2 regions of the Pontibacillus yanchengensis genome follow, and region 1 is predicted to be linked to the other one. Evidence: riboswitches for the same ligand, from Rfam matches in the RefSeq annotation. Region 1 holds a riboswitch; the other holds the start of a gene.

The links. Region 1 has a riboswitch for S-adenosylmethionine ahead of GLW08_RS09635 (homocysteine S-methyltransferase family protein). Riboswitches for the same ligand answer to the same signal wherever they lie in the genome.
Region 2: linked by a shared signal. The riboswitch ahead of GLW08_RS04200 (methionine biosynthesis PLP-dependent protein) and the one ahead of GLW08_RS09635 (homocysteine S-methyltransferase family protein) in region 1 are both predicted to bind S-adenosylmethionine.

What each region holds. Positions count from the first base shown of each region.
Region 1 is NZ_WMEU01000002.1:491,825-497,752, reverse strand. It holds gene GLW08_RS09650 (L,D-transpeptidase) at 151-657, opposite strand; gene GLW08_RS09645 (aromatic acid exporter family protein) at 715-1,665, opposite strand; gene GLW08_RS09640 (BrxA/BrxB family bacilliredoxin) at 1,777-2,208, opposite strand; SAM riboswitch class I at 2,620-2,734, shown strand; gene GLW08_RS09635 (homocysteine S-methyltransferase family protein) at 2,822-3,871, shown strand; gene GLW08_RS09630 (2Fe-2S iron-sulfur cluster-binding protein) at 4,014-4,283, opposite strand; gene GLW08_RS09625 (VTT domain-containing protein) at 4,468-5,163, shown strand; gene GLW08_RS09620 (phosphatase PAP2 family protein) at 5,176-5,892, opposite strand.
Region 2 is NZ_WMEU01000001.1:861,670-867,597, forward strand. It holds gene GLW08_RS04170 (hypothetical protein) at 1-122, opposite strand, end outside; gene GLW08_RS22375 (FHA domain-containing protein) at 353-490, opposite strand; partial or broken gene GLW08_RS04180 (polysaccharide deacetylase family protein) at 770-1,342, shown strand; gene sda (sporulation histidine kinase inhibitor Sda) at 1,552-1,686, shown strand; gene GLW08_RS04190 (helix-turn-helix domain-containing protein) at 1,922-2,455, opposite strand; gene GLW08_RS04195 (4a-hydroxytetrahydrobiopterin dehydratase) at 2,615-2,908, shown strand; SAM riboswitch class I at 3,132-3,244, shown strand; gene GLW08_RS04200 (methionine biosynthesis PLP-dependent protein) at 3,330-4,454, shown strand; gene metC (cystathionine beta-lyase) at 4,447-5,616, shown strand; partial or broken gene GLW08_RS04210 (macrolide family glycosyltransferase) at 5,808-5,928, opposite strand, start outside.

The DNA of each region.
Region 1 (5,928 bases):
AAAGACCCATGCGTAACCAGACTGATTATGCAGGGGGCTTTAGTATATATATTATTTACTGATAAGGAAATCCTTCAATATAATACTCGATATAATTAAAATCCACACTAATAAGAAACACAAAAAAACATAAAGGATCACTCCTCTATGTTAGTCTATTGCCTTGTACTCTTTGGCTAGCTGTTGAAATGATTTGTCAGTTTTCACTACTGCTATCTTTGTACCAATAGGGATCCTGTCGTAAATGTATTCTACATCTTTGTTGTTCATCCGGATACACCCATTTGATATATATTTACCTATTGAACTTGGCTGGTTGGTTCCATGCACCCCATATATACGACCATCAGTCCCCTTTGCATCAAAGCCAATCCACCTTGATCCTAAAGGATTTCTTGGATCCCCGCCTGGTATATCCAATTTTCGATAATATGGATCTTTCGCCTTCACTGTAATTGTGTGTAGCCCTTCAGGCGTAAGGTCATTCGTCTTCCCCGTAGCCACAGGGTACACATTCTCTACTTTACCATCATCTATATAAGCTAATTGATTGGTACTTTTGTTCACTATTAAGAATGGATAGCCACGTGAAGGGTTTTCACCAATTGGCCATATAGGGGACATGGCCAATAACACAACAATGAGCAAGCTCTTCATTACGATACCTCCTTAAATGACTTCGTAAGAATAGCTTGCCCTAAATAAGCAAGAACATTATATATCACTCTTTTTGAACATGCGTTTAATAACTAGATATTGTTCTATCTCATTTAATAATGTAAATAAACTCGCTCTTGTTTCAAATTCTTCTCTTGTTTGTGGCAAGTCAGCTTGTTTAAATTCATGACGTAATTCTTTAATCTGCTGCAAAAATAAAACAGCAGTATTTCCCGGATGAACATTCTGAGATAATTCTTCAAAAAAATCAGCTATGATGGTAGCATGATCCGAGGTTTGATTAATTCTACTGATTAACGGTAGCATTCTTTCTAGAAGTTCAAACTGCTTTTGTCTCATTTGAAAGTAATGATAATACTGATGATGCCCACGTAACAAATGATTTTCCACATCTCGATATGCAAGTGCCTTCGCTTCATCCAGTAAGTTCGCTGTAGTTGTTAGTTCTTTTCCTGTCCACTTCTGATCACCTGAGCGTAAGAATACAGCAATTTCTTGTAATATACGTTGAAAATTCTCTTCAACCGCTGTTTGTTTTTCTCGAAGTTTTCCTTCTAAACTAGGCATGTACAAGTTTAGTATTAAGGCTACGCCAATCCCAACAACAATTAAAAGCAACTCATTTAGCAATGTTTCTCCGTTAATATCATTAGATCCATATAAATGCAAAATTATAACCGAACTTGTGACAATACCCTCTGTTATTTTTAATTTTACGGTGGTAGGAATAAATAAAATAAGCATAATACCTATTGCCAATGGATGATAGCCAATTGTTTCAAAGATAATAAACGAAAAAACCATTGCAAGTATACATGCTGCGAATCGAGAAGATGCACTTACAATAGAACGTTTTCTTGTGTTTTGAATGCATAGTATCGTTAAAATTCCTGCAGAAGCAAAATTGGTTAAAGCCAGCATTTGAGCAAACCAAATAGCAACAGGAGTTCCAACTGCCGTTTTTAATGTACGGTATCCTATTTTCACATCTCAATCTCCTTATAATAATCTAACAACTAATATTTTCCCCTATAGAATGACGAAAAAGATGGCCAATAGACCATCTTTTTCAATTTATGGATGGTGACCCATCCCTATTTATACTTCATCACAATGTTGATCAAAAATGCCTTGCAATTTACCTACTACTTGAATAGGATCAAATCCTTCAATATCATGACGTTCTACCATTGTTACAATCTCTCCGTCTTTAAGAAAAGCAAAAGAAGGGGAAGATGGTGGGAATCCTACAAAGTATTCACGTGCACGATTCGTTGCTTCACGATCTTGACCTGCAAACACTGTAACGAGGTGATCAGGGCGTTTATCATAATGAATAGCATGTGCAGCAGAAGGTCTAGCTACTCCACCAGCACATCCACATACTGAGTTTATCATTACTAATGTAGTACCTTTACGTTGTAACGCTTCATCTACTTCTTCTGGAGTAGTCAATTGCTCATAACCTGCTTGTTCAATCTCCGTACGAGCTTGCGTCACAACATCTTCCATAAATATATTAAAATCCATATTGCATAGCTCCTTTATTTAGAGTTACCTACTAATACTATCCTATCAAGATTTGGTAAGGGATTCAACGGTATGAACTCGTACATATGGATGAAGTTTATTATGTGGCACTGGAGCGACTTTTTACCTACTAGTCCGACGATGTAATACCCTAATAACTTAAAAAGTTGTACCAAAACTTCCCCTCCCCAAGGTGTTTGCATATGATATATACATCACACTTCTATAAAATTAAGACGATTCACCGTCTTTTACACTCTCAAATTTGGATTGTAACCCCCACTATATCCATCCATAATTTTACACATTCGTGCTAATATTGTATATAAAATTCAAAAGAGTTAAAAAACGATTGACCAAGGTAAAGTTCTGTTTTATAATTCAACTTACGAAATTAAATAAAAAGAATATCTCTTATCTAGAGTGGCAGAGGGAATAGGCCCTGCGAAGCCCGGCAACCTTTCATCCGAACGATGTTGAAAAAGGTGCTAAATCCTACAGATTCTTAAAATCTGGAAGATAAGAGGAGGCATATATACATATACCCTCTTCTTATGAAGGGGGTTTTTTCATACCCTCTTCACCCAAGAGATAAAAAGAAAGGATGTAAACAATGAAACGTACACTTGAGCAACGTTTACAAGAAGGTCCCGTAGTATGCGGAGAAGGTTATTTATTTGAGCTGGAAAGAAGAGGTTATTTACAAGCAGGTTCTTTCGTTCCTGAGGTAGCATTAGAAAATCCTCAAGCATTGAAACAAACGTATCGTGACTACATGAATGCAGGATCTGATGTAGTATTAGCATTCACCTATAATGCTCATAGAGAAAAAATGCGTATTATTGGAAAAGAAGATTTACTAGAACCACTAAATCGAGAAGCTATACGTCTTGCTAAAGAAGTTGCAAAGGAACATCCAACGGAAGAAGCTCTTGTAGCTGGGAACGTTTCCAACACAAATTTATTTGACCCTGAGGACCCAGAATCTAAAGAAAAAGTTCGTAACATGTTCGCTGAAATGCTTACTTGGTGTAAAGAAGAAGGCGTAGACTTTGTGAATGGTGAAACATTTTATTACTACGAAGAAGCCCAAATTGCTTTAGAAGAAATTCTGAAACACGACTTACCTGCTGTAATTACCCTTGGAGTAATGGGTGAAAATAAGATGAGAGATGGATATGAAGTGGATGAAGCTTGTCAGAAGCTTCAAGAAAACGGAGCTCTTGTTGTAGGGATGAACTGCTTTAGAGGCCCAGCTACAATGCAACCTTTTGTAGATAAAATTAGAGAAACTGTCGATGGTTTTGTAGCGGCTTTACCAGTGCCTTATCGCACAACGGAAGAACATCCAACATTCTTCAATTTACCTGACGGTGGTTGTTCTTGTCATTTACCAACGGAAACTACATTCCCTACGTCACTTGATCCGTTGTACTGTAACCGTTATGAAATCGCAAACTGGGCGAAAGAAGCCTATGATGCTGGAGTAAATTATTTTGGTTTATGTTGTGGAGCTTCACCTACTATGCTTCGGGAAGTTGCAGAAACAGTCGGTCGTGAAGCTATTAATTCCAAATACTCTCCAAACATGGAGAAACATTTCTTATTTGGATCAGATGACACATTAAAATCTCATAATACTCACTATCGTACAAGAGCTTAAATTGGTGAAGGATAGCAAAATATCTACCTATAGAAAATAATACCTCATAGTGATTTTTCCCATAATAAACCCCTGACCATACTATTGTTGAGTCAGGGGTTTATGTATTGTAATAAGTTGTGATTTAGAAGAAAAAAACCGATTATTTTAATGGAACCGTCTGACAAGCAAGTCTATATCCTTGTTCCAATTCCTCTTCCAATTTTTCATGTTCTTTAGGAGTAGGATTGTTTACGATATCGTCACCGTCAAGTAGTTCTACTCTACAACGAGTACAATTCCCTTTTTGACACTTGAAATCCAACGGAACCTCTTGCTCAAATGCAGAAGCTAACAGGGATTGGCCTTTTACAGCTTGAATCGAGTACAATTCTTCGTATTGTTTTACTTGAATGGTTTGTTCATTATTCATGTATTCTCTTCCTTTCATAATATATGTATAGTACCCTTCACCTATTGTATGCATAATAGAACCCTAGGACAAGTGTCCTCCCTACTAAAGAATAGATTTACATAGTTTTAACCTATCATTTTTAGGGGATAGACCGATTATAAAACATTTCAATTGGCCCAGTTAAGAAAGGCAAGGGATTCTAGTGAACAGTAGTTTAAAAAGCTTTTTATGGAAAATCATTATTTTGTTAGTCGTAGCTGGTGGCATGCTCTTTGTAAATAAAATGTTTCTTCATATTAAACCTGACCACATAGAAAGTTGGGTAGAAAACTTTGGTATATGGGCACCTGTTGTCATTATATTAATCTTTATCATACGTCCTTTCACTTTAATACCACTATCCATAATTGCTGTTGCATGTGGATTACTTTTTGGGCGGTATATGGGTACATTATATATTGTTACAGGTACTGTTTTAGGTTCATTGCTCTCACTACTCGTTCTTCGTTATTTTCTTGAAGAAATTCAAATCAGCGACGAAAAAAAACAAAATTTATATACTTTGAAAAAAGACCTTGAAGAACACGGATTTAAATCAGTCTTGATGATACGCCTATTACCAGGTGTGAACTTTGATTTAGTTACCTATATATGTGCACGAGTTGAAGTGAAGTGGTGGAAATACACCTTTGCAACCCTTGTTGGTACTTTACCTGGCTCATTTTTATTTGGTTTTTTCGGATCTAGTTTGCTATCTTTAAAACCTCAAAGTCTTATTATTTTAAGCATATTAATTGTAGCATTAGCAGGACTTGCTCTGTTCATGAAACGAGAAATAGGTAAAAAATATGATGTAAATCAACTGAAAGAAGAAACAAAATTGTTAAAGGAAAACTAAAAGCAAGAAACCTTAGCTAAATAAGGCCTCTTGCTTTTTCTTTTGCCGTCTTTGTTGTCTCCATAAAGTCACTTCTAATGCTAATATGCATATGAGCAACCAAGCTAGTCCAAATGAAAATCCAGCAAGTATATCACTAAAATAATGTACACCTACATATACTCTACTTAGCCCCACCAATAAAATCAGTAGACCTAAAAAACTATTTAATATCCATTTCACACTTGATTTCATATTTGTAATAAACACTATATAAATAACAAACCCATAGAAGACAATAGCCCCCGTAGAGTGTCCACTAGGAAAACTAAACCCTGTACCATCGTATTTTTCTAAAATATCGGGTCTTTTTCTCTCAAAAGCTAATTTTAAAACCTTTGTTAAAAGGCTTATCCCTAACATGTTGACTAAAAAGTAGACACTTACCCATTTACTTTTATCAGAAATAAATAACAAGTAAACCAAAAGCAACCCAGAAGCTATCGACAACCACAGTACTGAACCCGCTTCCGTAATCATTCCAAAGGCATTACCAAGCCAGGCTTGTTGTATATTATTCATCATATTTATTGCTAGTTTATCTATTATTAAAGGCTCTTTCTCCATCACTTCTTCGGCCAATTCTGCAAAAAAGTAGAAAGAAACGCCTATAATTACAAACCCTCCGAGTATCAGTGAAATGGAAATCTTTGATACATCAGATAATTTTACCCCTTTTAATACCACCATAATCCTCCTTCAAGAACAACAATACAATAATTTATG
Region 2 (5,928 bases), on a different contig from region 1:
GTTATTCCTATTATTTCAGCGTAAGAATATAGCCCTTCCCTCTGATGTTTTCTATATGTATGCTTACACTCTATTTTTTTTCGAATACGGTAGATGATGGCATTTACTTCTTCTGCGCTCACATCAGGGACTCCTTGTTCATAAATTCTTTTGGTCACGCCGCATGCTTCAATTCATCTTTTGAAACAAATTGTCCTTTATTTCTTTTCAACACATTTATATTCTTTAGAAGAGAATGTGTAGCAAGTATTGCTTATCCAGACCTCCTGCTTATTTGCGTCGAACTTACACTCTTGCTCCTGGAGAATTTGATTCTCTAATTTAAATACTAAACGTGAATCCATTCGATAGCTTAATTGTACCCACGTAAAGTCTTTTCTTCGTAACACGGTAATTGGTGTTTATTTACCCATGTGCCATGTCTACTTCCTAAGTCTTTAATATACATGTTAGATTCATAACTATAAATCTCCGCATGTTTCCTATATATACTATCAAAAGGGACATTCGGCTTTCACCCACTAGATTTACGTCAAATGATAACTTTTTGCGTATTGAGTGAAAGAACAGCTCCTCTTTCGTAAGGGGACCCTATATAATCATTAAATAGCCTAGCGTATTCATATGATTAAAAACTCTCTCATATCTTAATCTACTATTATTTTATCATAGAATTATCATTTGCTTGTTATTGAATAAACAATGTAATTTGAATACGATTTTAATAATAGGAACAATATTCTAGCTAACATAGAAAAGGGGTAATCAAATGAGAAAAAAGTTATTCAATATAACCATGATCATACTTGCTATTTCTTCAAGTTTATATGGAACTTTTGAATTGATGAATGCAAGAACATTTCAGCTTTTTGGAGGCTTAACCAATCGAGTGAATATGAATGAGAATGTTGTCGCCTTGACCTTTGATGACGGTCCTACCGAAAATGTAAAAGGCATTCTCCCTTTGCTTAAGAAGTATAATGCAAAAGCTTCCTTTTTGTAGTAGGAAACAAACTCAAAGAAAATATGGAACTCGGAGAAAAGATTAGCAATGCTGGGCATCAATTAGGGAATCATACTTATTCTCATAAACCTATGATTTTTAAGTCCTCTTCCTATACTAAAGAAGAAATTCATATAGAGCCGGATACTTCATACTACTTTCAAAGAAAGTTGACTACGTAAAAAGTAATATTAAACAGGGTCTATTATTCTACTACACCCTATGTATGATAAAACTAATAATGGCTTAAATACGATTAATGAAATCTTGAAATTATTATCAAATCAAGGATATCGATTTGTTACAGTAAATGAGCTACAGCACCTATCATCTTCATAAATATTCAAGTCCTGTAATTAATAGTTTCTGACATTACCCACAAGTGTATTATTTATACTATATTAAGCAACCCACTTTCATTACTATTTTCATAAAACAAATTGATGAAAGTTTCTATTGTGTAACAAATGAGCCACATGACAAAAAGGTTCTTTGTAGTACAAGATAATAATTAGTAGAGATATAGAAGTTGCTGTGGGGGGATTCCAATGGTCGTAAAATTGACAGATGAATTATTAATTAAAGCATATCAAGAAGCTAAAGAAAACGAAGACGTCGAAGCATCATTTCTAACTATTCTCGAGGAAGAATTGTTAAAACGAAATATAGAAATCAATGAATAAAGAACAAAAACTCGGGGCGCCCGCTTAGCGATATATATGCTTTGGCCCACATGGCGTGGGTTGGTTCGATGTTGCTTACGATGCAGCGGTCTTAATCGAACCTCTTTCACCCCAGAACTTCACCTGATTCCGTATGAGATAAAGGAAACATGAAAATATATGTGTCGTACAGAGGTGAGGAAGCACATTAGTCGCTGGGCGATGGAGCTAGACATGTAATCGCTAGAACTTATACTTACTTTACTTTTGAAATATCCATTGCTGCCGTAGCTACACCTACAATACTATTTTTCTTGTTATATAATGGTTTGGCATAAGTCAAATAATCACGTTCTTCTCCATTTAAGGAGAACGCGATTACCTCTTTTTTTATTTCCCCAGTTCGTATTACTTCCTTTTTTAAGGCCACTAACTTGTCACTATAGGATTCATCCATTATATCGTATATTTGTTTGCCTATGAGCCAATTGTCTTCAAAATCAACCTGAGAGTTAAACACCCATGTATATTTTAAATCTAAATCACAATGTGTAAATGTAATAGGTAAATCTGACAAAGATGCTTGTAATGGTTCGATAAAATAATCCACATAAAAGTTTGAGCAATTAAATGATAAGATGTCAGCTATTTTCTCAGCGATTTGTAAACTTGGTGTTCGTTTACCGCTTTCAATTTGAGCATAATATGCTCGATCAATATGACACAAGGAAGCTACATATTCCTGGGTGAATCCTTTTTCTTTCCTTAATACTTTCAACCATTCTCTCATTTATTCACTTCCCTATTAAGCTAGATCACTAATGTTTCATTACTATAATAATATTCTCCATAGTTATCATAAAACCCTTTGGTACTTTATGGTTAGTTTAACTCTTTTATGAAAAGGTAAAATATATATAGAAGTCCATACCTAATAAGGAGGATTACCATGAGCACATTATCTCAAACGGAAATTAAGCAAAATCATGAGGATATCCCTCAATGGGAAGTGAAAGACGAAGTTGAAATAGGACGAGTGTACACTTTTGCACAATATAAAGATGGGTTAGAATTTGTTCAACAAATTGGCACCATCGCAGACGAAAAAGACCATCATCCTTCGATACAATTAGAGTACAAAGAGGTCGTTGTAGCCCTTACTTCTCATGATGTAGGTGGCCTAACAAACCGCGACTTTGATTTAGCACAACGCTTTGATGAAGTTTATGAAAACCGAAAATAAATCACATTAGCCATTGAGGGAATACCTTGATGGCTTTTTTATAGGGGAATTGATCTGGAGTGAGATTTAGAGGGGGGACTGAGAGCATTCAGAGCAAATTATAGAATTTCCGAGCACACCCCTCCTCTATTTATCCAAAGTTTAAATTTTCTAAAATCATTCATTGCGTAACATCCTTTAATGCTGTATGGTAGTAATTAAATAAATTACAAATCACATAACATTCTTATTCAGAGAAGCTGAGGGATCTGGTCCGTCGAAGCTTCAGCAACCGGCCTATTTAGGTGAGGTGCTACCTCCAGCAAGTGGGATGAATGTCCACTTGAAAGATAAGAAGAAGGATAAACTTGAGACCATCAAGCTCTTCTTCGGAAGGGCTTTTTTTATTATCATTCATACCATACTAAAGGAGTCGATCGACATGTGTAGTCATCATTTAGATACAAAACTAGCACAAACAGGGAACCGCAGTGAATCCACAACAGGTGCTGTCACCCCACCACTCCACCTCTCTACTGCTTACCGCCATCCAGGAATTGGACAATCAACTGGATATGATTATATCCGTACCGGTAATCCAACCCGCGATTTATTAGAGCAATCCATCGCTACATTGGAATCTGGTCTTGATGGATTTGCATTTAGTTCCGGAATGGCTGCCATTCAAACGGTCTTCTCTATTTTCACCCCAGGAGATGAATTCGTTGTTACCCAAGATGTTTATGGTGGATCTTACCGTCTCTTCGAAAATCACTTTCAAAAATTTGGCCTTGGATTTACGTACGTGAATAGCACAGAGCCAGAAGATTTCGAACAAGTAGTAACAGAGAAGACAAAAGGACTATTTATCGAAACACCCACTAATCCACTCATGACCCAAATTGATATCGAAGCCATTGCAAAATTAGCTAAAAAATACAACCTACTTCTAATCGTGGATAACACTTTCTTTACACCTTATCTACAGCAACCACTTCAACTAGGTGCAGACATTGTCATACACTCGGCAACGAAATACCTTGGAGGTCACAATGACGTACTCGCCGGACTCGTAGTAGCCAATGATGAAGCCATCTGTGAAAGTCTGGCTGCTGAACAGAACGCTTCTGGTGCCGTATTATCCCCATTTGATTGTTGGCTGTTAATGAGAGGTATAAAAACACTAGGTCTTCGTATGAAGCAGCATGAGACCAATGCAAAACGAATCGCTGAGTTCCTTAAGAACGATTCCAATGTAACAGATGTTCTCTATCCTGGTCATGGAGGCATGCTTTCCTTCCGTGTTCAACAAGAGGAGTTCGTCCCATACCTTCTTCAGAGTTTTGAGCTTATTTCTTTTGCGGAGAGCCTTGGCGGTGTGGAAACCTTTATCACATACCCTGCCACTCAGACGCATGCTGATATACCAGAAGAAGTACGCTCTAGTTATGGTGTAGATAATCGATTACTCCGCTTATCTGTAGGAATTGAGGATGATAGAGATCTAACAAAAGATCTACAACAAGCTCTTGATAAAGCACAAACGGAGGTTAAGCAACATGTCTAATTATTCTGTTCAAACTAAGCTACTTCACAATGATTATTCTGTAGACAAAACATCCAATGGAGTTAGTGTACCGATTCAACATGCTTCAACATTCCACCAAGAGGATATTAGTGAATTTGGTCAATACGATTATGCTCGCTCCGGTAACCCAACCCGGGATGCACTAGAAACTACCATAGCTGACCTTGAAGGTGGCACGCATGGTTTCGCGTTTGCCTCTGGCATGGCTGCGGTGTCTAGTTCTCTTATGCTATTGTCCAAAGGTGATCACCTACTCATTACCGAGGATGTGTACGGAGGTACATTCCGATTTGTTACGCAAGTCCTTTCTCGTTTCGGAATCGAGCATACCTTTGTGGATATGACCAAGCTTGATGAAGTAAAAGCAGCCTTTCAATCGAACACGAAGGCTGTTTTTATCGAGACACCATCGAATCCGCTGTTAAAAGTAACAGACATTGAAGCAGTTACACAGCTTGCTAAACAGCATGATTGTATTTCGTATATGGATAATACGTTCTTAACGCCTTTGTTACAAAAACCATTCGATCTTGGTGTGGATATTATTATTCACAGTGCCACCAAGTTCTTAGCAGGACATAGTGATGTTGTTGCTGGTTTAGTAGTAGTAAATGATGAACAATTAGCCCAACAAATCGGTTTTTTACAAAATTCATGCGGTGCCATTTTAGGACCTCAGGATTGCTGGCTGGTCCTTCGCGGCATCAAAACCCTGCACGCTAGAATGCGGCAGTCTGTAGAATCAGCAGAAAAACTAGCAAATTATTTAGAAGGCCATTCTCTTATTACAAAAGTCTATTATCCTGGATTGACTTCAAACTCATATTATGAAGTTCAACAAAAACAAGCCAAAAATGGCGGTGCTGTTCTGTCATTCGAACTCGCCAATGAACAGGCCGTTGAGCAATTTGTAGAACGGTTAAAGCTGCCCGTTTTCGCTGTTAGCCTTGGGGCAGTTGAGTCCATCCTATCTTATCCAAGAAATATGTCACACGGCTCTATGCCTGATCATGATTGTGACCAGCGCGGTATTACAAAAGGTTTACTCCGCTTATCAGTAGGACTGGAAGATGCAGATGAACTCATTGTCGATTTCGAACAAGCACTAGCTTATACAAATCAACCCGCAAATACAATATAACTGCCACAAAATAAGTGCCAGACCCCCACCACGCTACAGCATTATCGCGGTGGGGGGGTTGGCACTATTTTATTGCATTTTACTTTTTTCCTATAAACGCATCAATCTCCCGTAGAGCTTGCTCAACTCCTCCACTTTCCCTAAAGCCAGCCCTTCCAAGACTCACGCCTAAATCATTAGCCACTAAATCCAATATTCCACCTATGATTAATTTTCTCAGTTGTTAAATAATGGACTTCGTCTCCTCTATCAGTAAAAGCCTTTACCATGCCAAGAGTAGGATTAACATGACCCTCGGCTGGAAAATTAATC